Regions from separate parts of the Pseudomonas sp. Marseille-P9899 genome, predicted to be linked through region 3. Evidence: riboswitches for the same ligand, from Rfam matches in the RefSeq annotation. Region 3 holds a riboswitch; each other region holds the start of a gene.

Region 1 (9,695 bases), 1.1 Mb from region 3:
CCGCGCCGCCAGCGGGTTGAGGTCATCCGGCTCGTCCAGCGCCGCCACCGCCTGTACCGCGGCATCGAACAGCTTGATCAGGTTGCCGAAGGCATCGCGGAAGAACCCCGAAACACGCAGGGTCACGTCCACCCGCGGCCGGTCCAGCAGGCTCACCGGCAGAATCTCGAAGTCATCGACGCGGTGACTGCCAGCGGCCCACACCGGGCGCACGCCCATCAGCCGGGCCCGGCGATATCGTCGCCGCCGGTGCGCATGGTCGCCGTGCCCCACACCGACAGGCCGAGCTGGCGGAGGTGGTCGCCGTGGTCTTGCAGGTGCCGTTCGAGAATCAGGTTGGCCGAGGCAAAACCCAGGCGCCAGGCGGTAGCCGTGGGCAGGTTGCGTACATCGACGGTGTAGAAATTGCGTCCGGTGGGGAGCACGTCCAGGCGCCCACGACTTGGTGCGCCACTCGGCCCGGCGGGGACGAAACGTCCGTCGAGGGCGGTCATTACACCGTGCATTTCGGCTTCGCCGCAGGCATCGAGTTGCGGCGCCACCTGGTCGCGAAGCGCGGCCAGCAAGGTCCGCACCTCGTCCCACTGAGGTTCGGCCGGCACGTCCGGCTCGCCGGCCAGCGTTTGTTCGATCAATTGCGCGCCCAGCCATTCCAGGCGTTCGCGGGTGTCGCCCTGGGTGCGCCACGGCGCTGTGTCGAGCGACGCCAGACGCTTCGGGCGCGGGCCGTCCCACGGCTGGCCAAGGTCGCAGTCCAGCGGATCGAAGCCCAGCGCCAGGGCTCGGGCCAGCACACGCGGCAGGCTGGCATTGGCGCCGCGGCCATCGCCACGGGCGACCCGCAGCAGGGCCTGCAAGGTGTCGATGCGCAGGCGCCCGCCGGGCGATTCGCCGAAGACGTGCAAGCCATCGCGGATCTGCGACTCCTTGAGGTCGCAGAGGTAGGTGTCCAGCCGCGGCAGCCAGACATTGGCGTCATCCAGCGCGCCGTCCAGTTGCAGCTCACGGTCGATATGGTTGTCGCGCACCAGTTGCAGGATCTCTTTCTGCAATTCGATGGCGCGACGCGGGTCCAGCAGTTGCGCTTCGTAGTACTCGTCGGCGAGCAGCTCAAGGTTGCGCAGCGGCCCGTAGGTTTCGGCGCGGGTCAGCGGTGGCATCAGGTGATCGATGATCACCGCCTGGGTGCGCCGCTTGGCCTGGGCGCCCTCGCCCGGGTCGTTGACGATAAAGGGATAGATATTCGGCAGCGGCCCGAGCAGCGCGTCCGGCCAGCATTGTTCGGAAAGGCCGACGCCCTTGCCCGGCAGCCATTCCAGGTTGCCGTGTTTGCCAACGTGGATCAGCGCATCGGCGGCGAAGGCGTGGCGCAGCCAGAAATAGAAGGCCAGGTAGCCGTGGGGCGGCACCAGGTCCGGGTCGTGGTAGACCGCGCTCGGATCAAGCTGGTAGCCCCGCGCCGGCTGAATGCCGACGAAAGTCAGGCCCAGGCGCAAGCCGGCAACCATCATCCGTCCGCCACGGAACATCGGGTCTTGCTGCGGCTCGCCCCAACGCTCGCGCACCGCCTGCTGATTGGCTTCGGGCAGTTGCGCGAACGCCGTCAGATAGTCATCCAGCGCCATGCTTTGCGCGCAGGGGCGTTGGTCGAGGCTGTCGAGGTCGTTGCTGACGCCGCCGAGCAGGTCGTGGATCAACGCGGTGCCGCTGTCCGGCAACTCGCCCACCGGATAATCCTGCTGCTTCAGCGCCCGCAGGATATTCAGCGCTGCCGCCGGGGTGTCGAGGCCGACGCCATTGCCGATACGGCCATCGCGGGTCGGGTAGTTGGCGAGAATCAACGCCACCCGCTTCTGCGGGTTGGGCAGCCGCGCCAGTTCGCACCAGCGCCGCGCCAGTTCGGCGACGAAATCCATGCGCTCGGGATGCGCGCGGTAGCAGACCACATCAGACTGGCTGCGCTCGCTGCGCCAGGCCAGGTCCTTGAAGCTGATGGGCCGGGTGATGATGCGCCCGTCCAGTTCCGGCAAGGCGATGTGCATCGCCAGGTCGCGGGCCCCCAGGCCCTGCTCGCTGGCTTGCCAGCCGGGTTCGTTGTCCTGGGCGCAGATCGCTTGCAGCACCGGGATGTCGCGGCGGAACGGACGCAGGTGCGGCTGTTCCGGACTGGACTGGGCAAAACCGGTGGTATTGAGGATCAGCGCCGCGTCGGTTTCGTCCAGCCAGGCCTCGACCTGGGCCAGGCAACCGGCCTCCTTGAGGCTGGCGACGGCGATCGGCAGCGGATTGAGCCCGGCGCCGATCAAACGCTCGCAGAACACGTCAACGAAGCCGGTGTTGGCCGCCTGCAGGTGCGAGCGATAGAACAGCAGCGACACCACCGGTTGCCCGGCACGCCAGTCGGCCCGCCAATCGGCGAGGTCCGCCTCGGCGTGATCCGGGTGATAAAGGCTGGTACGCGGCAGTTGCCGGGGCTCGTCCCAGGGGTAATCACGGCCCAGCCAGAGACTGGCCAGGCAGTTGAACAAATTCAGGGCATTGGCCTTGCCGCCCTGGCGCAGAAAGTGCCAGAGCCGCTCGGCTTGCTCGCCAGTAACCGTGCCCAGGCTGCTCAGCTCCGGGTCCGGGCGGTCGTCGCCCGGCACCAGAATCAGTTGCACACCGCGCTCGGCCAGAGCCACCAGTTGCTCGACGCCGTAACGCCAATAGCCGATGCCGCCATGCAGCGACACCAGGATGACCTTGGCGTGGCGCAGCACCTGATCGACATAAAGGTCGACCGAGGCGTGGTTCTGCACCTGCATCGGGTTGGCCAAGCGCAGACTGGGGTAGTCGTCCGGCAACTCGCGGGCGGTTTCCGCCAGCAGCGCCAGGTGCGAGTCACCGCTGCAAAGGATCACCAGCTCGGCGGGAGACTGCCCGAGGTCGGCAATGCTGTCGTCCGGCACGAAGCCGCCGGGCTGGGTCCGCAGCAGGTGCATGGATCAGGCGCCCAGGGCCGCGCGCAGACGAGCTTGCAGCGCCTCGGCGTCGAGTTCCTGACCGATCAGCACCAGGCGCGTGACCCGCGCTTCGTCAGTGCGCCAGGCGCGGTCGAAGTGCTTGTCGAAACGCGTGCCAACACCCTGGATCAGCAGGCGCATCGGCTTGCCGGGAATCGCCGCGAAACCCTTGACCCGCAGAATGCCGCTGTCCACCACCAACTGGGTCAGCGCGTCGAGCAGCAAGGCCTCGTCAGCTTCGGGCAGTTCCAGGGAGATGGAGTCGAAGGCGTCGTGGTCGTGATCGTCATGATCATCGCCATCGTCGTCGTGATGGCTGTCGTGGTGCGTGCGGCGGCCGTCGATATGCGCTTCGGACTCGGCGCCCAGGCCCAGCAGGACTTCCAGCGGCAGCACGCCTTTGCTGGCTTCGATCACCTTCACGGCAGGCGGCAGCTCTTCAGCCACTTCGGCGCGCACGGCGGCCAGGGCATCGGCAGCGATCAGGTCGGCCTTGTTGAGGACGACGAGGTCGGCGCTGGCCAGTTGGTCGGCGAACAGTTCGTGCAGCGGGGATTCGTGATCCAGGTTCGGGTCCAGCTTGCGCTGGGCATCGACCTGCTCAGGGAAGGCGGCGAAGGTGCCGGCCGCTACCGCCGGGCTGTCGACCACGGTGATCACCGCGTCAACGGTGCAGGCGTTGCGGATTTCCGGCCATTGGAAGGCTTGCACCAACGGCTTGGGCAGCGCCAGACCGCTGGTTTCGATCAGGATGTGGTCGAGGTCGCCACGGCGGGCGACCAGTTCACGCATGACCGGGAAGAATTCTTCCTGCACGGTGCAGCACAGGCAGCCGTTGGCCAGTTCGTAGACCCGGCCGCTGGCTTCTTCTTCGGTGCAGCCGATGCTGCACTGTTTGAGGATTTCGCCGTCGATGCCCAGCTCGCCGAATTCATTGACGATCACCGCAATGCGGCGGCCCTGGGCGTTGTCCAGCATGTGCCGCAGCAAGGTGGTTTTGCCCGAGCCGAGAAAGCCGGTAACGATGGTGACGGGGAGTTTGGCCAGTGTTTTCATGTCGGATGCCCTTGGCAGGATGGCGGGCATGCGGGACGGGAGCCGCAGGCCTGCAGCCTGGGCGCGTTCGCCACCGGATCACCCCGCCCGGTTGAAAGTCGGAAACTGAACGAGGCAGGTCTCCTGGCTCGCGCTGTGCCCCTCAAGGGCAGCATCGACGCCTTCCCGCCGGTTTGGCAGTGGCTGTGTCGATGAAGGCAGCGCTTACAGTTGCGGGGGCAGCCGCGGCCTGGCCTGAAAAAGGCGCACCGCGTTCCCGTCTTAGCTCCGGCCCTTGCCGGAGAACCTCGAACCGGCAAGGCTACGCAGTGCCCCGAAGCCGGTCAACCGCTGTATTGACGGATGTCAACGCGCGTGATTTCCTAGCGCGATTCGTTTGGGTGCCTTTTTGTTACAAGGTGAAACGGGAAACCGGTAAATTCCGGTGCTGCCCCCGCAACGGTAAGCGAGGAAAGCGTCAAGACCACTGTGCCTGCGGGCATGGGAAGGTGACGCCACGGCGAAATGCCCTCGCAAGCCCGGAGACCGGCCTGAACAACAGCATTGACCAAACCCGCGGTGGGCGGGCGACGTTGCAACCCCTGGGCGATTCCGGCCAGGGGTTCTTCGCGCTTGCCTGTTGCCGACAACACCAAGAGGAAAGCGCCATGCCGATCATCGCCAGTCACGCCATCGTCACTCCGACCACCCTCAGCCAGCGCATCGTCGCTGCCGTCAGCGCTTCGGTGCTGGGCCTGTGCCTGGTCTACTTCGCTGGCTTCTCGCACATCGAAGCGGTGCACAATGCCGCGCACGATACCCGTCACAGCGCCGCTTTCCCTTGCCACTGAGGCCTGCCCCAATGTTCATGCGCATCGCTCGCACTGCAGGCTTCGCCGGCCTGCTGGCCGCACTGCTGCTGACCCTGCTGCAAAGCTTCTGGGTCGCGCCGCTGATTCTCCAGGCGGAAACCTATGAAACCGCGGCCCCGGCCGTCCAGGAGCACGAACACGCCGACGCCGCCGCCGGCGCGGAACATCATCACGACGCCGAAGCCTGGTCGCCGGAAGATGGCTGGCAGCGCGTGCTGTCCACCACGGGCGGCAATCTGGTGGTCGCAGTCGGCTTTGCCCTGCTGCTCGCCGCCATGTACACCCTGCGTCGTCCAGGCCGCGTGACTACCGGCGCGCTGTGGGGCCTCGGTGGTTTCGCCGTGTTCTGCCTGGCGCCGAACCTGGGCCTGCCGCCGGAACTGCCGGGTACCGCCGCCGCCGACCTGGCCCTGCGTCAGTACTGGTGGATTGGCACCGCCGCAGCGACCGCCGTTGGCCTGGCGCTGATGGTGTTCGCCGGTAACTGGCTGCTCAAGGCCATGGGCCTGGTGCTGCTGGTGCTGCCGCATGTGATCGGCGCTCCGCAACCGGAAGTGCACGAAAGCCTGGCACCAGAAGCGCTGGAGTCGCAGTTCATCGTTGCTTCGCTGCTGACCAATGCGGCGTTCTGGGTCGCCCTCGGCCTGATCAGCGCCTGGCTGTATCGCCGCCAGGCTGCCTGATGCCCTTCCCGCCCGGCGCAACCCCGCTGTTCGCCGGGCTGGGCTGCCGCCGCGGCAGTCCGGCCGATAATCTGGCCGGGCTGCTACGGCGGACCTTGCAAGCCCATGACCTCCCTCTCGAAGCCCTCGCCGGCCTTGCCAGCATCGACCTCAAGTACGACGAACCCGGCTTGCTGCAACTGGCCGCGCACCTCGACCTGCCGCTGACCTTCTTCAGTGCCGCGCAACTGGCGCCCTTCGCCACCCGCCTCAGCCACCGCTCGCCGGTCGCCTTTCGCCACAGCGGCTGCCATGGCGTGGCCGAGAGCTGTGCCCTGGCGCTGGCCGAGCAAGTCAGCGGACAGCCCGCGCAACTGCGGGTCACCCGCATCGTCCACGACGACATGACCCTGGCATTGGCCTGGGCGCCGTCGTTTGGCGGATAATCCGCCCCCTCTCGTTCAAGGATTTGCCATGACCGTCTATTTCATCGGCGCCGGCCCCGGCGACCCGGAGCTGATCACCGTCAAGGGCCAGCGCCTGATCCGCCAGTGCCCGGTCATCATCTACGCCGGTTCCCTGGTCCCCGCCGCGGTGCTCGAAGGGCACCAGGCCGAGACCGTCATCAACAGCGCCGAGCTGCACCTGGAGCAGATCATCGCGGCGATCAGCGCCGCCCATGCCAAGGGCCAGGACGTGGCCCGGGTGCACAGTGGCGACCCCGCCCTGTACGGCGCCATCGGCGAGCAGATTCGTCATCTGCGTGAACTGGGCATTCCTTACCAGATCATCCCCGGCGTGACCGCCACCGCTGCCAGCGCCGCCCTGCTCGGCTGCGAGCTGACGCTGCCGGACATCGCCCAGAGCGTGATCCTCACCCGCTTCGCCGACAGCTCGCCCATGCCCGAAGGCGAAGCCCTCGCCAGCCTGGCCAGCCACAAGACAACCATGGCGATTCACCTCGGGGTGCGGCATCTGCCAAAGATCGTCGAGCAACTGCGCCCGCATTACGGCGGCGACTGCCCGATCGCCGTGGTCCACCGTGCCACCTGGCCGGATCAGGACTGGGTGTTGAGCACGCTGGACGACATCGTCGAGCAGACGGCACTTAAAGGTTTCCGCCGCACGGCGCTGATTCTGGTGGGCCGGGTGTTGGCCAGCGACAGTTTCAGTGAGTCCGCGCTGTACCGGGCGGGCCACGCGCATCTCTACCGTCCCTGAGCGCGCTATTGCATTGCCATCAGCGTTGCTTCAATTTAACGCTTCGGCATACCTCAAAGGACTACCTTCAATGCTTGAACTGCGCCCCTGCTGTGAATGCTGCTCCACCGATCTGCCAGGCGACAGCCGCGATGCCCTGATCTGTTCGTTCGAATGCACCTATTGCCGCAGCTGTGCGGAAGGTCAGTTGAAGGGCAAGTGCCCGAACTGCGGCGGCGAGTTGCAGCCAAGGCCTGCCAGGGTGGGCGAGAAGCTGGCGCGCAATCCGGCAACGACAGTGCGCACGGTGAAAGCCGAGGGTTGCCCGACTCATTGAAGAAAGGGCCTGCAATGCAGGCCCTTTTTTTATGGCTAATGCGGCTGCAGCTTGTTCTTGATCAGCCCGACGATAAACGTCAGCACCGCCCCACCAGCCCCGCCGCCCACCACGCTGCTGATGATCGCGGGCAAATCCAGGGTGCCTGCCGCGCCAGCCTGGGCCAGGCTCTGATCGCCGGTGAATGACGCCAGGATCTGTCCCAGCACCACGCCACCCACCCCGCCAAGAATCGAATTGAGCAGCGGCCCCATGCCTTGTTTGCTCATGCCCGCCGCGTTGCCGCCTACCACACCGCTGATGATCTGAATGATCAGACTGATGATATCCATCGCCATAGCCTCTCTTAAGCGCCTGAAATGACGACTCGCGAGCAGGTTACTTCGGATACAGCCACTACCACCGGCGTTGAGACGTCGTGGTCCGACCAACGACGGCAAGCTGTTGCGGATAACCGACAGTATATGTAGGACTTTTCAGTTGCGCGAACAGCCAGGCCCCTCAGGGTTTGACGTTCTTCAGCTCGTTGAGCAACCCCAGCAGCGTTTGCAGCTTGGCGTCGCCGAACTGTTCGAGAATGCGCTGGTAGTTGCGCTCCATGTCTTCGCTCATGTCCACGAAGCACTGCTGGCCTTGCTCGGTGAGGCTGACGAAGACCCGGCGCTGGTCCTGCACGGATTTCTTGCGCCGCACCAGGCCGTCGCGCTCAAGGCGGCTCAGCACGCCGGTCATGCTCGGTTTGAGAATGCAGGCCTGTTCGGCCAGTTGATGGCTTTCCAGCTCGCCTTGCTGGCGCAGGATGCGGATCACCCGCCACTGCTGCTCGGTAAGGCCGTGTTCGTTGAGCGACGGGCGGAAGAAGGCCATGGTGGCTTCGCGGGCTTGCAACAGCGTGAGGGTCAGGGACGGTCTTGGAGTAGGCATTGGCAGGCTGATATCAACGGAGGTTCTGAAGCTTAAGAGCGGGGCTTTCGGGCCGCAAGGCCCGTAATGGCCACGGTGCGGACAGCGGTGAAAGACTCGTCAAATATAATGAACTGCCGTGTCCGCTAAAAATCACATTTACCTGAGGTCAATCAGAGAGTTAAACGATAAATCAAAGGTCTTACGTTAAAAAATATGCACACGGAACGGTTAATCCGCTTGATATATTTAACGGCTCTGGCAAGCTATGCGGCAGGTTTCGACCGGGAATCGACGTTCGCGTGCACACCCGGCAGTGCTCGAAACCTCGGGTAGCGCCCTGCAGCAATCGGCGCGCCTGCACAACAATGACAGGCCGCGCCTGTCCCAAGGTGACATATGCCCAACAGCAACATTGGCAATAAGAATCAAAAAGCCCGCAAACCTGTCGTCCTGATGACCATGGGCTCTCAAGAGCGCAAGGGTCACGACTATCAAGTGATGACCCACAAGTACATCGTGCCGCTGGTCGAACACGCTGACTGCGTCCCCCTCCTGGTTCCGACCTGCTGCGGCACCGAAGACCTCGAACAGTATCTGGACATGGCTGACGGTGTGTACCTGACCGGCGCCGGCAGCAATATCGACCCGGCCCTCTACGGCCAGGAAAACCAGACTCCAGGCAAGGGTCAGGACCGCAACCGCGACCTCTTCGACCTGCCGCTGGTGCAATTGGCTATCGCGCGTGGCCTGCCGATCTTCGGTATCTGCCGCGGCATGCAGGAAATCAACGTGGCGCTGGGTGGCGACATCTACCAGAAGGTCTACGCCGAGCCTGGCTTCAACGATCACCGGGAAAACCCGGAAGATCCGGTGGAGGTGCAGTACAGCGCGGTGCACAGCGTGCGCATCGAGCCAGGAAGCTGGCTGCAGGAACTGCTGCAAAGCGACGAGATTCGCGTCAACTCGCTGCATGGCCAAGGCCTGAAAACCCTGGGTGAAGGCGTTGAGCCGCTGGCCCGTGCCGAAGACGGCCTGGTCGAGGCGATCCATGCGCCAAGCCTGTCGCCATTCCTGTTCGCGGTGCAGTGGCACCCGGAATGGCAAGCCGCGAAGAACCCTGATTCGGTCAGGATGTTCGAAGCGTTCGGCAATGCCTGCCGTACTCAGGCGACCAAACGGCAGCAGAGCAAGACTCAAAGCATTGCTTGAGAAAAAACACGCAAGACGATGATTTAATTGGTTTTTTGCAATTTAAAAAGCCGCACCAAGGACTCCTTGATGCGGCTTTTTTGCGCCACACATAAAACAAACAACATCAAATATATAATGTAAGCCACTGAAATATATGTATTTTTTATAAAACAAAAATCAAATCACTCGCACCAAAAAACCTAACAAAAGAAATCAATAAAACACCATAAGCTATTGTTTTTAATGAGATTACTAAGGAAATGCATCCGTTCTCGGCGCCATCTCCGACTGCGCGCCCAGGCGCCCCTCGATCTCTCCCGCCATCGACCACACCCCCGCCATGACGCCAGAGGCATGATTCTCCATCAGGCTCTGCCACTCCTCGTTCAGCGCCACATTGAGGATCACCCGCAACTGCTCGACCATTTCCGGCCGCTCGCTCTCGTGCATCATCGCGCCGATGCCAGCCGAAGCGACGGAGATCAGCAGA
Region 2 (9,695 bases), on a different contig from region 3:
GCAATTGCTCGACCGTGGCGTCGAACTCCTGGATCACCTCGAACAGTACGAACTGGTCTGCATCGACGACCTGCAGACCATCGCCGGCAAGCCGGAGTGGGAAGAGGCGATGTTCCACCTGTTCAACCGCCTGCGTGACAGCGGCCGGCGCCTGTTGATCGCGGCCTCCAGCTCGCCGCGCGAACTGCCGATCAAACTCGCCGACCTCAAGTCGCGCCTGACCATGGCGCTGATTTTCCAGATGCGTGCGCTGTCCGACGAAGACAAGCTGCGCGCCCTGCAATTGCGGGCTTCGCGTCGCGGCCTGCACATGACCGACGAGGTCGGGCACTTCATTCTCACCCGCGGAACTCGCAGCATGAGTGCACTGTTCGACCTGCTGGAACGCCTCGATCAGGCGTCGCTGCAGGCGCAACGCAAGCTGACCATCCCGTTTTTGAAAGAGACGTTGGGCTGGTAAACAGCGTCCCAGAGCCTCGGCACATAAAAGTCACATTTTTTTCGATTGAATTTGCAAATCAAATCGATAGAAGGCATAGTCTCGGCTCCTTTGAATTCCAGACACGGTCGTGCCCATGCTAAATCGCTTCGCACCCCTCGTGCCCCTCGCACTCGTGACACTGCTTTTCGGCTGCGCTGCCCACAGCCCGGTTTCGCAACAGCAAGATCACAGTTCCATCGCTGCCAAGGTCGCCACCCAGCCTTCCGCCGACGTTTCGGTGTTCGAAGAAGAGCTGGCCACCGAGGAAGAACTGGAACAATTCTCCTCTTCCAAGCCTTATCAACTGCCGGTGCTGGCTGACAGCATCCTCGAGCGTGGCATGTCTCTGATCGGTACCCGCTACCGCTTCGGTGGCACCTCCGAGCAGTCGGGCTTCGATTGCAGTGGTTTCATCGGTTATCTGTTCCGCGAAGAAGCTGGCATGAACCTGCCGCGCTCCACCCGCGAAATGATCAACGTCGATGCCCCGCTGGTCTCGCGCAACAACCTCAAGCCGGGTGATCTGCTGTTCTTCAGCACCAACGGCCGCGGTCGCGTCAGCCACGCCGGTATCTACCTCGGCGACAACCAGTTCATCCACTCCAGCAGCCGTCGCAGCGGTGGCGTGCGTATCGATAGCCTCGGCGATCGCTACTGGAGCAAGACGTTCATCGAAGCCAAGCGCGCGCTGGCAATGGCACCGACCACGCTCTCGCGCAACTGATTCCTTCGTAGCGTCATGTACACGGCGACGATGCTGAAAAGCTCGTCGCCGTGCGTGTTTACAGAAAGCGTCTAATCTTGATTCTCACCACTTTGCCGGCATCCAGCCGGGCAGCTTCAGACAGGATGTTCTGACGATGTCGATAATGGCGCGCTTAGCGGTATTGTCCCTGGCGGCACTGATCAGTGCCTGTTCCAGCCACGCCCCGACCCCGCCCCAGGTGGTCCAGCCGGCGTTCACTTCTCCTCAGGTGTATTTCTCCCCGGTTGCCGAAGATGTGCTGTTCCGCGCGCTTGGCCTGGTGGGCACACCCTATCGCTGGGGTGGCAACACGCCGGATGCCGGTTTCGATTGCAGTGGCCTGATTGGCTACGTCTACCGTGACGCCGCGGGCATCGCCTTGCCGCGCTCGACCCGCGAGATGATCGTCATGGGCGCCCCGAACGTGTCCCGCGACGCCTTGCAGTCCGGTGACCTGGTGTTCTTCGCCACCAACGGTGGCAGTCAGGTCAACCATGCGGGCATCTATGTCGGCGAGGGGCGCTTCGTCCATGCGCCGTCCACGGGCGGGACGGTGCGGCTGGACTATCTGTCGAACAACTACTGGCAAAAGTCCTACCTCAACGCCAAGCGCGTGTTGCAAGGCAACCATCTGGCGCACAACCCCTGATTCCGCCGAGGTAAGCGATGACCGGTCAGACGCTTTACCTCGACGACGCCCTCTACGATTACCTCCGGCGCGTTTCCCTGCGCGAGACGCCGTTGCTCACGCGCCTTCGTGCTGAAACCGCCGCGCGGCCGAACTCCAATTGGCAGGTAGCCCCCGAACAGGGTCAGTTGCTGGCGCTGCTGGTGCGATTGAGCGGTGCGCGCAAATTGATCGAGGTGGGCACCTTCACCGGTTACAGCGCGTTGTGCATGGCCGAAGCCCTGCCAGCGGAGGGCGAATTGCTGTGCTGCGACCTGCCGGGCGACTACCACGACATCGCTCGCCGCTACTGGCGGGAGGCGGGCGTGGAAAGCCGTATCGAGCTGCGCCCTGGTCCGGCGTTGGACACCCTGGCGACGCTGGCGGACGGCGCGTTCGACTTGATCTTCATCGATGCCGACAAGGCCAACTATCCACGCTACCTCGAAGAAGCCCTGCGCCTGCTGCGCCAGGGCGGCGTCGTGCTGTTCGACAACACCTTGTGGAGCGGCCGGGTGCTGCAGGCGCAGCCCGACAGCGACGACACCCGTGCCATCCAGGCCTTGAACCTGGCGCTGCGTGACGATGTGCGGGTGGATTTGTCGCTGCTGCCGCTGGGTGACGGCCTGACGCTGTGTCGCAAGCGCTGAACGTCCTCAAGGCGCCTTGCTGACCCGCCAGATCACATTGCCCACGTCGTCGGCCACCAGCAGCCCGCCGCGCTGATCGTTGATCACCCCCACCGGCCGGCCCATGGCCTTGCCGTCGTCATTGAGGAAGCCGGTGAGCAGATCGATCGGTTTGCCCGCTGGTTTGCCCGTGGTACTGAACGGCACGAACAGCACTTTGTAGCCACTGTGCGGCTTGCGGTTCCAGGAGCCGTGCTGGCCGATGAACGCGCCCTGGTCGAACGGCGGCGGCAGGACGCCGGGCTCAGCGAAGGTCAGGCCCAGAGACGCGGTATGTGGGCCGACCGCGTAGTCCGGGGCGATGGCCTTGGCCACCAGGCTCGGGTCCTGCGGTTGCACGCGCACATCCACATGTTGCCCGTAATAGCTGAACGGCCAGCCATAGAAACCGCCGTCGCGCACCGAGGTGATGTAGTCCGGCACCAGATCGCTGCCGATTTCGTCACGCTCGTTCACCGCCGTCCACAGTTGCCCGCTGCGCGGTTCCCAGGCCAGGCCGTTGGGGTTGCGCAGGCCTGAGGCGAAGATTCGGTGGCTGCCGGTGGCCGGGTCGATTTCCCAGATCGCCGCGCGGCCTTCTTCCTTGTCCAGGCCGTTCTCGGCGACGTTGCTGTTGGAGCCGACGGTGACGTAGAGCTTCTTGCCGTCGCGGCTGGCAATCACGTTCTTGGTCCAGTGGTGGTTCAGCGGGCCGCCGGGCAGCTCGGCGACGACTTCGCCGGGCGTGTTGATCACGGTGGCGCCGGTTTCGTATTTGAAGCGCAGCAGGCGATCGGTGTCGGCCACATAGAGGTCGTTGCCCACGAGGGTCATGCCGAACGGGGAGTTGAGGTTTATCAGGAAGAGCGTGCGGGTTTCGGCGATGCCGTCGCCGTCGGTATCGCGCAGCAGGCTGATGCGATTGGCGCTGGGGACGGCAGCACCCGCGCGGGCCATGACCTTGTTCATCACCCAGCCCTTGATGCCCTTGCCGTCCTCGGGTTTTGGCGGGGCGTTGGTTTCCGCCACCAGCACGTCGCCGTTGGGCAACACGTACAGCCAGCGCGGATGGTCCAGGCCGCTGGCGAAAGCCGCCACCTGGGTGCCGGGCGCCGCGACGGGCTTGGCGCCTTTCGGCCAGCCGACCGCAGGGGCGATGTTGACGGTGGGGATCAGCGTCTTGTTCGGTTCCGGCAATTGCGGGGTCGGGCCGCTGCCGTCGGTGACCTGGAGCCGGGCGGTTTCACCGCAGGCGCTCAGTCCGGTGGTGATGGCCAGTAGCAGGGCGATGCGTAGTGAAGACATGAGCGACTCCTCGGGGAACGGGTCCTTACAAGGAGTCAGAGGCGGATCGGAGGAGGGAGGTTCAATCGCCGGGGCCGCAAGGCGACCCCGGCAATCCTCAGGCCTGCTTCAACAGCAGGGCAACCCCGGGATAGTACTGGCCGAACTCGTCGTGCAGCTTTCGATAGCCATACGGGAAACACCAGGCAATAACGCAGGCGTTGTGTTTTTGCAGGTCGTCGACCAGGTCCTGCAATTCTTCGGGGCTGGCATGCTGGCCCAGTTTGCACGGGCTGGCGAACAGCGCGGCGATCTTCAACTGGCTCGGGTAGGCGACATTGCGCGCGCTGGCGCTGACTTCCTGCAAGGCCGGGCTCAGGTCCAGCCGGCCGACCTTCGGCCAGCGCTGGCTGGCATGCAGGTACGCCGATTCATCGCGGCTGGCGATCAGCAAGTCGCAGCGGGCACCGCGTTCGCCTTCGTCGCGCTGTTTCTTGCTCTGGAAATCCTGAAGGGTGACCAGCTCGGCTTGCCAGATGGCTGCCGAGAGGATCCCGAGGTTGCCCTGGAGCCCTTGCCAGTAAGGTCCTTCGTTGTCGCCGAGGGTCTGGTTGAAGCGTTCGATGCATTCGCCCCAACGCTCCAGCGCCGGGCGCAGGAATTCCAGGCGAGGATTGTTGATGATCAGGCCTTGCATGCTGCTCTCCTTTCGTAATTGTTGTACGAGTACAGCGGAAAACCGTGGCACTTTGATATCACTCGACTGAGTGTTGCACAAGACGACAGAAACGCCATCGGTCGCCTCGTACCGGGCGCCTTTCATTGACGCTCCGGGTCCAACCCTCTAACCTTTGCGGCTTGTTTCAGGTGCTCTGTGGCCCGCCGGCCGACAGGGTGAAACAGGGAAGCCGGTGAGCACGCCAGACGTGCGATTCCGGCGCTGCCCCCGCAACGGTAAATGAGTCAAGGCTGCGCATGGCCACTGGGTGTCGTCACCCGGGAAGGCGCCCGGCCAGGATCTGAAATCCGCTCATGAGCCCGGAGACCGGCCTGCAAACAGTCAACGGCATCACGGAGGGTGATGCGCGGTTTTTCGGGTCTTGCCGCCCGACTCCTGCGCGTTCCGTGTGCCACCACCCCTTCATCTGTCGTTGCCCCCAGCCTTGTCGCTCCAGCGGACAAGCCGCGCCGACAGTGGCCCGCGGAGATCCCGATGACCGAATCCACCGAACGTGACGAACGCCACCTGGCGCGCATGCTGCGCAAAAAGGCGGTGATCGACGAGCGCATCGCCAACTCCCCAAATGAATGCGGCCTGTTGCTGGTACTCAGCGGCAATGGCAAGGGCAAAAGCAGCTCGGCCTTCGGCATGCTCGCCCGGGCTCTCGGCCACGGCATGCAGTGCGGCGTGGTGCAGTTCATCAAGGGGCGCAACGCCACGGGCGAAGAGCTGTTCTTCCGCCGCTTCCCTGAAGAAGTGCGCTATCACGTGATGGGCGAGGGCTTCACCTGGGAAACCCAGGACCGCCAGCGCGACATCGCCGCCGCCGAAGCCGCCTGGGCGGTGTCCCGGCAACTGCTGCAAGACCCGAGCATCGGCTTCGTGGTGCTCGATGAGCTGAACATCGCCCTCAAGCACGGTTACCTCGACCTCGAACAGGTGCTGTCCGACCTGCAGGCCCGCCCGCCGATGCAGCACGTGATCGTGACCGGCCGCGGCGCCAAGGACGAGATGATCGAACTGGCCGACACCGTCACCGAAATGGGCATGATCAAACACGCCTTCCAGGCCGGCATCCGTGCCCAGAAGGGCGTCGAACTATGAGCGACACCCGGCATTGCCCGGCGGTACTGATCGCCGCGCCGGCTTCCGGTCAGGGCAAGACCACCGTCACCGCGGCCCTGGCCCGTCTGCACCGTAACCAGGGGCGCAAGGTCCGGGTCTTCAAGTGCGGCCCGGATTTCCTCGACCCGATGATTCTCGAACGTGCCAGCGGCGCGCCGGTGTACCAGCTCGACCTGTGGATGGTCGGCGCCGAGGAAAGCCGGCGCCTGCTCTGGGAAGCGGCGGCCGAGGCCGACCTGATCCTGATCGAAGGCGTCATGGGGCTGTTCGACGGCACGCCGTCCAGCGCCGACCTGGCGCGGCATTTCGGCGTGCCGGTGCTGGCGGTGATCGACGGCACGGCCATGGCCCAGACTTTCGGCGCTCTGGCCCTCGGCCTGGCGCGTTACCAGCCCGACCTGCCGTTCGCCGGGGTGCTGGCCAACCGGGTCGGCTCGCTGCGCCACGCGCAGCTGCTTGAAGGCAGCCTGACCGAAGGGCTGCGCTGGTACGGCGGGCTGTCGCGGGAGACCGGCATCGAACTGCCGAGTCGCCACCTCGGGCTGGTCCAGGCCAGCGAACTGACCGACCTCGACCACCGCCTCGATGCCGCCGCCAAGGCGCTGGGCGACAGTTGCCAGTCGGCCTTACCGCCGCCGGTGGCGTTCAGCGGGCCGGCGCCGCGCAGCATCGAGCGTCGTCTTGAGGGCGTGCGCATTGCCGTGGCCCGCGACGAAGCGTTCGCCTTCACCTACGGCGCCAACCTTGAGCTGCTGCGGGCGATGGGTGCTGAGCTGAGTTTCTTCTCGCCGGTCCACGACCGCGAAATCCCGCCGGCCGACAGCCTGTACCTGCCCGGCGGCTACCCGGAACTGCACCACCACACCCTCGCCGCGAACGCGCCGATGCTGGCGGCCATCCGCGCCCACCATCAGGCGGGCAAGCCGTTGCTGGCCGAGTGCGGGGGCATGCTCTTCCTGCTCGATGCGCTGACCGATGTCGTCGGCGAGCGTGCCGAGCTGGCCGGGCTGCTGTCCGGCGAAGCGGTGATGCAGAAGCGCCTTGCCGCGCTGGCCCTGCAAGCGGTGGAACTGCCGGAAGGCACCCTGCGCGGGCACACCTACCACCATTCGCTGACCAGCACCGAACTGGAACCCATCGCCCGCGGCCAGAGCCCCAACGGCGGACGTGGCGCCGAAGCGGTGTACCGCCTTGGCCGGTTGACCGCGTCGTACGTGCATTTCTACTTCCCGTCCAACCCTGATGCGACGGCGGCGCTGCTGGCACCATGAGCGAACACGCCTACAGCGAGGCCGAGCGCGCGGCGATCTACCGCGCCATCGGCGAGCGCCGCGACATGCGTCATTTCAGCGGCGGCGAGGTAGCGCCCGAGTTGCTCGCCCGTTTGCTGGAGGCGGCGCACCAGGCGCCCAGCGTCGGCTTGATGCAGCCCTGGCGCTTCATCCGCATTACCCGCCGCGACCTGCGCCAGCGCATTCAGGCGCTGGTGGAGGACGAGCGCATACGCACCGCCGAAGCGCTGGGGCAGCGCTCCGATGAGTTCATGAAACTCAAGGTCGAAGGCATCAACGACTGCGCCGAAGTGCTGGTCGCCGCGCTGATGGACAAGCGCGAGGCGCATATCTTCGGCCGTCGCACCTTGCCGGAAATGGACCTCGCCTCGCTGTCCTGCGCCATCCAGAACCTGTGGCTGGCGGCCCGCGCCGAAGGCCTGGGGATGGGCTGGGTGTCGCTGTTCGATCCGCAGGCACTGGCCGATCTGCTGGGCATGCCGGTGGGCGCCAAGCCGCTGGCGATTCTCTGCCTGGGCCCGGTGCACGAATTTTACCCGGCGCCGATGCTGGCGCTGGAAGGCTGGACCACGCCGCGACCGCTGGCGGACATGCTGTTTGAAAACCAATGGGGAGAAGCCGAATGAGTGTGGCCTTGCTGACCGTGGCCGGGGTGGCGCTGGACGCTCTGCTGGGCGAACCGCGGCGCTGGCATCCGCTGGTGGCGTTCGGCAACATGGCCGGGCGCCTGGAACAGCGTTTCAACGCGGGCGGGCGCGGCTGGCGCAGCCATGGCGTCACCGCCTGGGTTCTCGCGGTGGTGCCATTGACGCTGCTGGCCACGGCCTTGTCCTGGCTGCCGTACATCGGCTGGCTGGTGGAGATCCTCGCGTTGTACTGCGCCCTCGGTCTGCGCAGCCTCGGTGAGCATGTGCAGCCGGTGGCCGATGCCCTGCGCGCTGGCAACCTGGACGAAGCGCGTCAGCGCGTGGGTTATCTGGTCAGCCGGCAGACTTCCGAGCTGGACGAAACCGCCGTGGCCCGCGCCGCGACCGAGTCGGTGCTGGAAAACGGCAGCGACGCGGTGTTCGCCGCGTTGTTCTGGTTTGTCGTTGCTGGCGCGCCGGGGGTGGTGCTCTATCGTCTGAGCAATACGCTGGATGCCATGTGGGGTTACCGCAACGAACGCTTCGAGCGCTTCGGCTGGGCCGCGGCGCGTATCGACGACGTGCTCAATTACCTGCCGGCGCGGCTGGTGGCGCTAACCTACGCGCTGCTCGGCAAGACCCGCCTGGCGCTGAAGTGCTGGCGCCAGCAGGCGCCGCAATGGGACAGCCCCAACGCCGGCCCGGTGATGGCGGCTGGGGCCGGTGCCCTTGGCGTCGAGCTGGGTGGGCCGGCGGTCTACCACGGTGAGTTGCACGAGCGCGCCCGCCTGGGCGAAGGCCCGGCGGCCGACGCCGGCTCCATCGAGCGCGGCTGGCGGCTGGTGTGTCAGGGCGTCTGGTTGTGGCTGTTGCTGCTGTGCCTGGGAGCCGAATTCTATGCTTGAACACGGTGGCCGCCTGCTGCGGGCGATCGAGCACTACGGCATCGCCCGCGAGGACTGGCTGGACCTGTCCAGCGGCATAGCGCCCTGGTCTTTCCCCATCCCCGAGATTCCATTGCGCGCCTGGGCGCGACTGCCTGAAACCGATGATGGCCTGGAGCAGGCCGCAGCCGGGTATTACGGCGTCTCGCACCTGCTGCCGGTAGCCGGCTCGCAGGCGGCGATCCAGGCGCTGCCGCGCTTGCGCCCGCGCGGCACCGTCGGCGTGCTCTCGCCGTGCTATGCCGAGCATGCCGAAGGCTGGCGCCGTGCCGGGCATCACGTGCTGGAATTGAGCGAGGAGCAACTCGCCGGGCAACTCGACCACCTCGACGTGCTGGTGGTGGTCAACCCCAACAATCCTACGGGCCGCCTGCTGCCGGCGGACACCTTGCTCGACTGGCATCAGCGCCTGTCGCGCCACGGCGGCTGGCTGCTGGTGGACGAAGCCTTCATGGACAACACGCCGGCGCACAGCATCGCCGCCCACAGCGCGCGCGAGGGCCTGATCGTTCTGCGTTCGTTCGGCAAGTTCTTCGGCCTGGCCGGGGTCCGCCTTGGCTGTGTGCTGGCCGAGCCGTTGCTGCTGCGTGCGCTGGCCGAAGAGCTGGGGCCGTGGTCTGTCAGCGGCCCGACCCGGGTGCTGGCCCAGGCCTGTTTCACTGATCTGGCCAGCCAGCGCCAGCAGACCGAACGCTGCGCCGCCGCCAGCACCCGTCTCGCCGCGCTGCTGGACAGCGCCGGGCTCACGCCCGCCGGCGGCTGCGACCTGTTCCAGTACCTGCGCCATGACCAGGCCGCCGCGATTCACGACTTCATGGCCCGGCGCGGCATTCTCCTGCGCCTGTTCGATCATCCGCCGAGCCTGCGCTTCGGCCTGCCCGCCGAGGACGCCGACTGGCAGCGGCTGGCCGTGGCGCTGGACGACTACCGCAAGGAAACGCCATGACCACCCTGATGGTGCAAGGCACCACCTCCGATGCCGGCAAAAGCACGCTGGTGACCGCGCTGTGCCGCTGGCTGAAACGCCAGGGCGTCGGCGTGGTGCCGTTCAAGCCGCAGAACATGGCGCTGAACAGTGCGGTGACCGCCGACGGTGGCGAGATCGGTCGCGCCCAGGCCGTCCAGGCCCAGGCCGCGGGTCT
Region 3 (9,695 bases):
CGCCTATATCGTCGGCGCGGTGATGGTCTACCTGGTGATGGTCTGCCTGGGCGAACTGGCCGTGCAGATGCCGGAAACCGGCTCGTTCAGCAGCTACGCCACTCGTTACCTGGGACCGGGCACCGGCTACACGGTGGCCTGGTTGTACTGGCTGACCTGGGCCGTCGCCATCGGCTCGGAATTCACCGCCGCCGGGATCCTGATGGTCCGCTGGTTTCCGGACACGCCGGTGTGGATCTGGAGCGCATTCTTCGCCATCACCGTGTTCATCCTCAACGTGGTGTCCGTGCGCCTGTTCGCCGAGACCGAATTCTGGCTGTCGCTGATCAAGGTGCTGACGGTGATTGCCTTCATCGTCATTGGTGCCGGGGCAATTTGCGGCCTGTTCGAGGTCAAGCATGTGCAGGGCATCGGGCTGTCCAACTTCACCCGCGAGGGCCTGTTCCCCACCGGCTTGTTGCCCATCGCGATGACGCTGCTGGCGGTGTCGTTCGCCTTCTCCGGCACCGAACTGATCGGCATTGCCGCCGGCGAAGCCAAGGATCCGCAGGACAGCGTGCCCAAGGCCATTCGCACCACGGTGGTCCGCCTGGCGCTGTTCTTCGTCGGCACCATCGTCGTCCTCGCGACCTTGTTGCCCCGTGAGCAGGCAGGCCTGGTGGAAAGCCCGTTCGTGATGGTGTTCGACATGATCGGCATTCCGTACTCGGCCGACATCATGAACTTCGTGATCCTCACCGCGCTGCTGTCGGCGGCCAACTCCGGCCTGTACGCCGCCTCGCGGATGCTCTGGACCCTGAGTGACCAGGGCCATATGCCCAAGTGCTTCCGCCGCCTTTCGCCGCGCGGCACGCCAGTCAACGCGATCATCCTGAGCATGGCCGGCGCGGTGGCGTCGCTGCTCAGCAGCGTGGTGGCGCCGGACACGGTGTACCTGGCGCTGGTGTCCGTTTCCGGGCTGGCGGTGGTGGTGGTGTGGATGAGCATCGCCGCCAGCCAGATCGCGTTTCGCCGGCACTATGTGGCCAATGGCGGTCGCGTCGAAGACCTGCATTTCCGGGTGCGCGGTTACCCCTGGGTGCCGCTGGGCGCGATCCTGTGTTGCGTGCTGGCTTGCGTCGGCATCGCGTTCGACCCCGAGCAGCGGGTGGCGCTGTACTTCGGTCTGCCCTTTATCGCCTGGTGCTACTTCGTCTACTGGGTGACCCGCAAGAAGCGCGAACAGCGGCTTGCCGCCATGCTGCCGGTGGTCCCGGGCGTTAACGCGACCTGAAGATTCCGGTTCATGATGGACGGATTCAATTCCGAACGAGGTCGTGCCGATGAAGCAAAAATCCCTGCCGCCGCTGAACTGGCTGCGGTCATTCGAGGTATCGGCGCGCGCCTTGAACTTCACCCACGCAGCGGAGGAACTGCACCTGACCCAAGGCGCAGTGAGCCAGCAGATCCGCCAACTGGAAAACCACCTGGGCGTGGCCTTGTTCAAGCGCCTGCCCAGGGGCCTCGACCTGACCGAGGAGGGCCAGTCCTACCTGCCGGTGGTGCAGGATGCGATCAGCCGCCTCGCGGTGGGCACCAACGAGATTTTCGGCCAGCACAAGCGCAGGCCGGTGAAGGTCCGCGGCAGCCTGTCGTTCCTGCAGTACTGGCTGGCCCCGCGCTTGCTCGATTTCAGCCGCGAGAACCCGAACATCGATATCCGCTACATCAGCAACCTGTGGGTCAAGGCGCCGGATGGCGAGGACGACCTCGAAGTGCGCTGGGGCAATGGTGAATGGCTGGGTCTGCATGCCCAGCGCCTGACCTGGGACGTGCTGGTGCCGGTCTGCTCGCCGGCGCTGCTGGCGCGCTCGCCGATCCACCAGCCGCAAGACCTCAAGCACCATCCGCTGCTGCATGTGCTCGGCTACGAAGAGGGCTGGGGCTACTGGCTCAAGCGGGTTGGCGCGGACGATGTCGATTACTCGCGGGGGCTGCAATTCGACACGCTGATTTCGACGATCCGCATGGCGGAGCTGGGGCAGGGCGTTGCCCTGGCGCGTTCCTCGGTGGTCGAGGACCTGCTCAGGGACGGGCAGCTTGTCGCGCCCTTCAGCCAGCGCATCGAAGCCAGCGAATCGTTCTACCTGGTCCGTGAGCAAGGGCGCGCGCTGCCGCCCGATGCCGCGCTGTTTTCAGACTGGCTGGTGGCTCAAGCCCATCGGCCTTCGTAACCCTTTCCTGGAGTTTTCATGCACTACGTGAGCACCCGCAATGGCGATGTACGGGCGGACTTCCGTGAAGTCGTGCTGTCGGGCCCTGCCGCCGATGGCGGCTTGTATGTGCCGGCGCACTTGCCGGTGATCAGCCCGGAGGAAATCGCCAGTTGGTCCTGGCTGCCGTTCGATGAGCTGGTATGGCGGGTGATCGCGCCCTTCGTCGGTGACGCCCTGGATGAGCCGACCCTGCGCGCGCTGCTCAGCGACAGCTACAAGGACTTCACCCATCGCGCGATCACACCACTACAGCAGATTGGCCATAACGAATGGATTCTGCAGTTATTCCATGGCCCGACGCGCACCTCGAAAGACTTTGCCGCGCAGCTTCAAGCGCGGCTGGTCAGGCACTTTCTCGACGAATCCTCTAGCGAAGCGCTGGTGGTGGGCGCCACCAACGGCGACACCGGCGTTGCCGCCATCGAGGCTTTCGCGGCCTGCCCGAACGTGCGCATGGCGATTCTCTATCCGCGTCACGAGGTCCCCGCCGACCGTCTCGCCGCCTTGCTGGCGGCTGACCCTGAACGTGTCCTGCTGATCCCCGTGGAAGGCAGTTTCGATGACTGCCAGACCCTGGTCGCGCGGCTGTTTCGTGCCTGGCCGCTGGAGGGCGTGATTCCGGTCTGCTTCAACTCCACCAACTGGGTCGGCGTGCTGGCCCAGATCGTTTTTTACTTCCATGCCGCGTTGCAGTTGGGCGGTGGCACCCGGCCTGTCGGCTTCAGCGTGCCCGCCGCGAGCTTTGCCGAGATCTACGCCGGCTTCGTCGCGCAGAAAATGGGCCTGCCGATCAATCAGGTGATCGTCTCGACCAACAGCAACGACGCGCTCCACCGCTTCCTCCACCGCAATCGATACGCCACCCACGCCAGCCAGCGCACCCTGGCGCCGGCCATGGATTTTTCCCTGTATTCGAATCTGGAGCGCTTTATCTGGGAGCTGTATGGGCGCAGTGCTGGTTGCGTCCGGACGTTGATGGAGCATTTCGAAGCCTGTGGCGAACTGAGCATCGGCAACCCGCAGTGGCTTCAGGCGCGGGTGTTGTTCGACTCCTATGCGGTGGAGGAGGCCGAGGTGCGCCGCGAGGTCATCCGCCTGCGCGAGGACACCGGCGCCATTGTCGATCCGCATACGGCGGTTGGCGCGCTGGCCGGGCGCATGCATCGCCGTAGCCTGGGCGCGCCGATGGTCACGCTTGGCCAGATCGCACCGGAAAAATCCGCCGCGCTGCTGGCGCAACTGGGTGTCTGGGACGGCGAGGTGGTGCCGCCGCCAGCGTTGGCAGACGAGCCGCCGGCCCTTCAGCGTGGCGATCTGGACGGTCTGTGCCAGGCGCTGCGGGCTGCGCAGGCGAGGGCGCTATGAAGCGCATTCTGGACCCTCTGGACGAGCGCATCCTCGCCGAGCTGACCGCCAATGCGCGGATCGCTCATGCGGAGCTGGGGGCCAAGGTCAACCTGTCGCGCAATGCGGTGCGCCAGCGCGTCGAACGGCTTGAGCGCGATGGCGCGATCCAGGGCTATACCGTGCGGCTGGGCAACGCTCGCCGGCCTTCGTCGCTGATCAGCGCGGCGATTTTCGTATACCGCTACGACCGCATGCGCGGCGACGATGTGCTGGCCAAACTGGGCACCATTCCCGAGGTGGTCCAGTGCGAGGTGCTCAGTGGCGAGTTCGACCTGATGCTGCGGGTCAACGCGGCGAGCCCCGAGCGGGTTCACGCGGTCTGGAAAGAAATCGCGGCCATGCCCGGCGTGGAAAACACCGTGACCTCGTTTGTTCTTTCTGCTGTTTTCTGAAGTAGCCCTTCCGGCCAATGCCAGTCAGTTGAGCCCATCGCGACGGTTCGGCGTCCCGTAGGGCTACAAAGCAGATCCAATTATTAGGTTCTTCACGGAATGGTGGGGGGGCGTGGCTTTGGCTTGGGTGCTGTGAGCTTATCCATTCGATGTGGCGAGGCTGCCGGCCCCTTCCGCCTTTACGGCGTCCTACTTTTTTCTTGGAAAAAGTAGGCAAAACCGCTCGCTCCCACATCCGGCCCTACGCTGCGCTCCGGGTCCCCTCGCTACGGCGCCTTTCGGGGCCACGCGGCCTACGACTTGCTTCGCAAGTCTACATCTCGCGTCTTCGGCTAACGCCGAAGGGTGCTGCGCACCTGCCCCTACAGGCACCTCCGCTCGGCCTCCTGAAGTCGCGAAGTTACGGGCGGCGCCTGTACTGACGGATCTTCGAAATCAGAATCTGATGAAACCACCGACTTGCTCTCGATCTTGCTTCTGCTCTTAGTGCGCGCAAGTCCAGACGCCACAAGGTGCGACGTCAGGAGGCCGAGTGGAGGTGTCTGAAGGGGCAGGTGCGCAGCACCCTTCGGCGTAGCCGAAGACGCGAGATGTAGACTTGCGCAGCAAGTCGTAGGCCGCGTGGCCCCGTAAGACACCGGAGGGAGGGGACCCGGAGCGCAGCGTAGGGCCGTATGCAGGAGCCAGCGGTTTTCGTCCATTTTGCCAAGACAAAAGGACCCGCCGTAAAGGCGGAAGGGGCCGGCAGCCTCGCCACATCGACTGGATAAGCCCACGGCACCTAAGCCCAAAAATCAGCGTCCCACCATCTCTTTCCACTGTGCAAATCGCTCAACAAATACAGCGTTTTGCCGTATTCAAGTGCCCTGGCCCGACTCGTACGCTGATGCCATCAAACAACAGCAAAGAGGAATGCCTTCGTGACTGAATACAACATTGCCCTGGTCGGCTTCGGTGGTGTGAACCGTGGCCTGGCCCAGTTGATCGCAGAACGTAATGCCACCTGGAAGGCGGCCCTCGGTTTCAGCCTGAAGATCGTTGGCGTCACCGACCTGTTTCTCGGCTCGGTGGTCAACCGCAACGGCCTGGACGCCGCCGAGCTGGTCGCGCTGCCTGCCGAGAAGGGTGCGTTGGCACGGATCGCCGGCGGTACCGCCGAAGCCTTCAATGAAACGGTGATCAAGCAGTCCGGCGCCGACATCATTGCCGAGGCGACCTTCACCAACCCGGTCGACGGCGAGCCGGCAGCCACCTTCTGCCGCTGGGCGCTGGAAAGCGGCATTCATGTGGTCACCACCAACAAGGGCCCGATTGCCCTGCACGGTGCCGAGCTCAAGGCGCTGGCCCGTCGCAAGGGCCTGGCGTTCGAATACGAAGGCTCGGTGATGAGCGGAACGCCGGTGATCCGCCTGGCCCGGCAGGCCCTGGCCGGTGCGGAAATCCAAGGTTTCGAGGGCATCCTCAACGGCACTTCCAACTATGTGCTGACCCGGATGAAGGACGGCCTGGCATTCAGCGATGCGGTGGCCCAGGCGCAACAACTGGGCTACGCCGAAGCCGACCCGACCGCGGACGTCGAGGGCCATGACGTGCGCCTGAAAGTGGTGATCCTCGCCAACGAACTGCTGGACGCGCGGTTGAGTGTCAGCGATGTCGCCTGCTCGGGCATCAGTGGCATCAGCGCGGCGGACATCGTCAAGGCGCAGGCTACCGGGCAGTGCTGGAAACTGATCGGCGCCGCCAGCAAGGCGGCTGACGGTTCGGTTTCCGCCAGCGTCGAAGCGCGCTTGCTTCCGGTCGAGCACCCGCTGGCCGGCATCTCCGGCGCGGTCAACGCGATCTCGTTCAACACCGAACTGCTGGGCGCCGTCACGGTGTCCGGGCCAGGCGCCGGCCGGATCGAGACGGCGTTTGCCTTGCTCTCCGACATCATCGCCCTGCACACCACCGACCGACAGTAACGGGAGCCTTTCATGAGCGTATCTCGCATGACCAGTGTTCAATCCGTAGCCCCCAGCCACATCGAGGTGTTCAGCCCGTTCGATGGCCGTGTGGTCGGTCGCGTGCCCAACCTCGACGCTGCAGCGGTGCCGGGCCTGCTGGCGCGGGCGCGGGCGGGCGTCAGCGAAAGCGCGGCGTTGCCACGCCATCGCCGTGCGCGGATTCTCGAGGAGGCCGCGCGACTTGTGGAAGCCGACGCCGCGGCGTTCGCCAGCCTGATCGTGGCCGAAGCCGGGAAAACCCTGCGCCAGGCCGAGAAGGAAGTGAAGCGCTGTGTGAACACGCTGAAGCTGTCCGCCGAAGAAGCGCGGCGCAATGCCGGTGAAGTGGTGCCGTTCGAAGCCTATGAAGGTTCGGAGTCGCGCCAGGGCTGGTTCACCCGCGAGCCGCTGGGGCTGATCGTCGCGATCACGCCTTACAACGACCCGCTGAATCTGGTCGCGCACAAGCTGGGCCCGGCGATTGCCGGCGGTAACGCGGTGATCCTCAAACCGTCCGAGCTGGCGCCGTTGTCGGCGTTGAAACTGGTGGCGTGCCTGGTCCAGGCCGGCCTCCCGGACAGCGTGGTGACCACCGCCACCGGCGGCGTGGAACTGGGCCGGGCGCTGGTCGAACTGCGCGAGGTGCGGATGATTTCCTTCACCGGCGGCTTTGCCACCGGCGAATCCATCGCCCGCAGCGCCGGGCTGAAAAAGCTGGCGATGGACCTGGGCGGCAACGCGCCGGTGCTGGTGCTGGAAGACTGCGACCTCGGGCCGACCGTGGAGTCCTGTGTTTCGGGTGCCTTCTGGGCCGCCGGGCAGAACTGCATCGGTACCCAGCGGATCCTGGTGCACCGCGAGATTTATCCAGCGTTCCGCGAACAGTTCGTGGCGCAGTCGCGGGCCTTGAACCTGGGCGACCCGTCGCTTCGCGAAACGGATGTCGGGCCGATGGTCACCGAGCAGGCGGCCTGCCGTACCGAGCAACTGGTCGAGGACGCCGTGGTGGACGGCGCCAGGGTGCTTTGCGGTCATCGCCGCGAGGGCGCGCTGTACGCACCGACCGTGCTGGAACAGGTCAGCCACGGCAGCCGGATCTGGCAGCAGGAAGTGTTCGCGCCGGTGGTGATCCTCGAACCGTTCGACCACCTCGACGACGCCGTCGCCCTGGCCAACGCGCCGGAATACAGCCTGCACGCCGGCGTGTTCACCCGCGACCTGTCGACCGCGCTGAAGCTGGCGCGGCGCATCGAGGCCGGTGGCGTGATGATCAACGACTCGTCCGACTACCGCTTCGACGCCATGCCATTCGGCGGCTTCAAATACGGCAGCCTCGGCCGGGAAGGGGTGCGCTTCGCCTATGAAGACATGACGCAGCCAAAAGTGGTGTGCATCAACGAACTGGGCTGAGGCGATGCATCGGTGATTGCCGGTCCTGGGGTCCGGTATCTACACCTCTCGCAGGCAATCGCAAACCTTCAGCCACTTGCGATTCTGTGGGAGCGGATTCATCCGCGAAGGGCCGCGCAGCGGCCCTAAACCCATCCACCACCCTGTTCCTGCGTGGATTGGATCTCACCTTCAGGCATCCTGAAGGTCGACAGATATTCCGGATATAGACAGCCACCCCGTGCTGGATGGTTTTGGGGCCGCTATGCGACCCTTCGCGGATAAATCCGCTCCCACAAGTTCCGCGTCAAACCAGTATCTTTGCCGGTGAGATGTGTAGATGCCCATGCGGTCCGCGGGCCGGCCACCAACACCTGTGTCGTTGACCTTCCAACACTTTGATGGTCAGATGCGCGCCTGTTTCAGGTGTCCCATACCGTCGTGTATGGGGTGAAACGGGAAGCCGGTTCGTCACTTTGCTGATCAGTCCGGCGCTGCCCCCGCAACGGTATGCGAGCGAAACATTCGATACGCCACTGTGCCCCGTGCATGGGAAGGTGAATGTTTCATGACCCTCGCGAGCCCGGAGACCGGCCTGAAGCATTGTTTGGCAAACCCGCGGTGGGCGGGCGCAGGCCGGTTTCCGTGGGCTGTCGCGCCCGCGATTCCCTATGCGTTGTTCCCTCCGGGATTCTTTCATTCCTGCTTCAAGTGGAACGACATGTCCCGTAACTCCCTGTTCAACTCCTTCTCGGGCACGCTGCTGTGTGCCAGCCTCGCACCTTGCGTGTTTCTGTCCCTCCCGGCGCACGCCGCCGAAGACGACAAAGCCCTGTCCTTGCCGGCCACCGCCATCAACGAGGTCGCCGAGCAGAATCCCCAGCCTGACCTGCATACCGCGAGCACCAGCGGCTCGCGCCTGGGGCTGACGCCGCTGGAAACCCCGGCCAGTGTGACCAGCATCAGCGCCGAGCAGATCCTCAAGCGCAACAACGCCACGGTGCAGGACGCCGTGACCCGTTCCCCGGGCGTCACCTTCATCGGCACCCCCGGCAACGGCGGCACCGCGCTGTCGGCCCGCGGCTTCACCGGCCACAGCTCGACCATGCAGTTGTATGACGGCACCCGCCTGTATGTCGGCGCCGGCACCGTCACCTTCCCGGTGGACACCTGGGCGGTGGAACGCATCGATGTGCTGCGCGGCCCGGCTTCGGTGCTCTATGGCGAAGGCGCTACCGGTGCGGTGATCAACGTGGTGCCGAAGAAACCGTTCGAGGGCGAGATCCGCAATCACCTGCGCCTCGGCTATGGCTCGGACGACAAACGCCAGGCCGCGCTGGACAGCGGCGGCTCGCTGACCGATACCCTCAGCTACCGCTTCAACCTGAACCAGCAGGCGAGCAACGGCTGGGTTGATCGCGGCAACTCGGAAAGCATCGCCCTCAGCGGCTCGCTGCGCTGGCAGGCCACCGACGACCTGAGCTTCACCTTCAGCCATGACTACGTTGACCAGGAGCCGCAGCGCTACTTCGGTACGCCGCTGGTGGACGGGCATTTCCGCGAGTCGCTGCGCGACCACAACTACAACGTCGAGGACGCGACCGATCACTACAACGACCAGTCCACCCGGCTGGTCACGGACTGGACGATCAACGACAACCTCAGCGCCAGCAACCAGTTGTACTTCCTCAAGGCCCAGCGCCGCTGGCGCAATGCCGAGACTTACACCTGGCTGCCGGGTGACCTCGTGCGCCGCGACAGCTTCATCAGCATCAAGCAGACTCAGGAGCAGGTGGGCGACCGTCAGACCTTCACCCTGCAGCATTCGCTGTTCGGACTGGACAGCCGCACCGTGGTCGGCGCGGACTACAACTCGATCCGCTTCGTGCGCAAGCATGACTTCGACAACGTCTACAGCGACACCGTGCCGCTGGCCGGCTCGGGTGGCGGCGGCTATGTCAGCACCGACCCGTATCGCTCCCGCGACGCCAACCAGGCGAAGCAGTTCTCGCTGTTCGCCGAGAACCGTACCCAGCTCACCGAGCAGTTGTCGCTGATCACCGGCGTGCGCCGCGATCAGGTTCACCTCGACCGTACCGACGTGGCGACCGATACCCGCAGCGATCGCAGCCTGTCCGGCGGCAACTGGCGCGCCGGCCTGGTGTTCGCCGTCACCGAGGACCTTTCGCTGTACGGCCAGTACGCGACCAGCACCGAAGGCGTCAGCAACCTGCTGACCCTCTCGACCGCGCAGCAGCAATGGGACCTCA

What was found. Region 3 has a riboswitch for cobalamin ahead of HWV67_RS08880 (TonB-dependent receptor). Riboswitches for the same ligand answer to the same signal wherever they lie in the genome.
Region 1: linked by a shared signal. The riboswitch ahead of cobW (cobalamin biosynthesis protein CobW) and the one ahead of HWV67_RS08880 (TonB-dependent receptor) in region 3 are both predicted to bind cobalamin.
Region 2: linked by a shared signal. The riboswitch ahead of cobO (cob(I)yrinic acid a,c-diamide adenosyltransferase) and the one ahead of HWV67_RS08880 (TonB-dependent receptor) in region 3 are both predicted to bind cobalamin.

The regions. Positions count from the first base shown of each region.
Region 1 is NZ_CAESCG010000001.1:1,000,292-1,009,986, reverse strand. It holds partial or broken gene cobN (cobaltochelatase subunit CobN) at 1-2,981, opposite strand, end outside; gene cobW (cobalamin biosynthesis protein CobW) at 2,985-4,058, opposite strand; cobalamin riboswitch at 4,155-4,363, opposite strand; cobalamin riboswitch at 4,420-4,606, shown strand; gene HWV67_RS04535 (CbtB domain-containing protein) at 4,706-4,888, shown strand; gene HWV67_RS04530 (CbtA family protein) at 4,900-5,592, shown strand; gene HWV67_RS04525 (cobalamin biosynthesis protein) at 5,592-6,017, shown strand; gene cobM (precorrin-4 C(11)-methyltransferase) at 6,046-6,792, shown strand; gene HWV67_RS04515 (DUF1272 domain-containing protein) at 6,863-7,108, shown strand; gene HWV67_RS04510 (hypothetical protein) at 7,144-7,440, opposite strand; gene hpaR (homoprotocatechuate degradation operon regulator HpaR) at 7,610-8,032, opposite strand; gene HWV67_RS04500 (gamma-glutamyl-gamma-aminobutyrate hydrolase family protein) at 8,411-9,223, shown strand; gene HWV67_RS04495 (hypothetical protein) at 9,458-9,695, opposite strand, start outside.
Region 2 is NZ_CAESCG010000003.1:813,413-823,107, forward strand. It holds gene hda (DnaA regulatory inactivator Hda) at 1-460, shown strand, start outside; gene HWV67_RS19445 (C40 family peptidase) at 576-1,205, shown strand; gene HWV67_RS19450 (C40 family peptidase) at 1,342-1,875, shown strand; gene HWV67_RS19455 (O-methyltransferase) at 1,893-2,543, shown strand; gene HWV67_RS19460 (PQQ-dependent sugar dehydrogenase) at 2,550-3,866, opposite strand; gene HWV67_RS19465 (hypothetical protein) at 3,964-4,542, opposite strand; cobalamin riboswitch at 4,694-4,913, shown strand; gene cobO (cob(I)yrinic acid a,c-diamide adenosyltransferase) at 5,059-5,670, shown strand; gene HWV67_RS19475 (cobyrinate a,c-diamide synthase) at 5,667-6,962, shown strand; gene bluB (5,6-dimethylbenzimidazole synthase) at 6,959-7,609, shown strand; gene cbiB (adenosylcobinamide-phosphate synthase CbiB) at 7,606-8,514, shown strand; gene cobD (threonine-phosphate decarboxylase CobD) at 8,507-9,499, shown strand; gene HWV67_RS19495 (cobyric acid synthase) at 9,496-9,695, shown strand, end outside.
Region 3 is NZ_CAESCG010000001.1:2,069,435-2,079,129, reverse strand. It holds gene HWV67_RS08910 (amino acid permease) at 1-1,273, shown strand, start outside; gene HWV67_RS08905 (LysR substrate-binding domain-containing protein) at 1,323-2,213, shown strand; gene thrC (threonine synthase) at 2,232-3,620, shown strand; gene HWV67_RS08895 (Lrp/AsnC family transcriptional regulator) at 3,617-4,054, shown strand; gene HWV67_RS08890 (homoserine dehydrogenase) at 4,975-6,015, shown strand; gene HWV67_RS08885 (aldehyde dehydrogenase family protein) at 6,028-7,446, shown strand; cobalamin riboswitch at 7,833-8,038, shown strand; gene HWV67_RS08880 (TonB-dependent receptor) at 8,147-9,695, shown strand, end outside.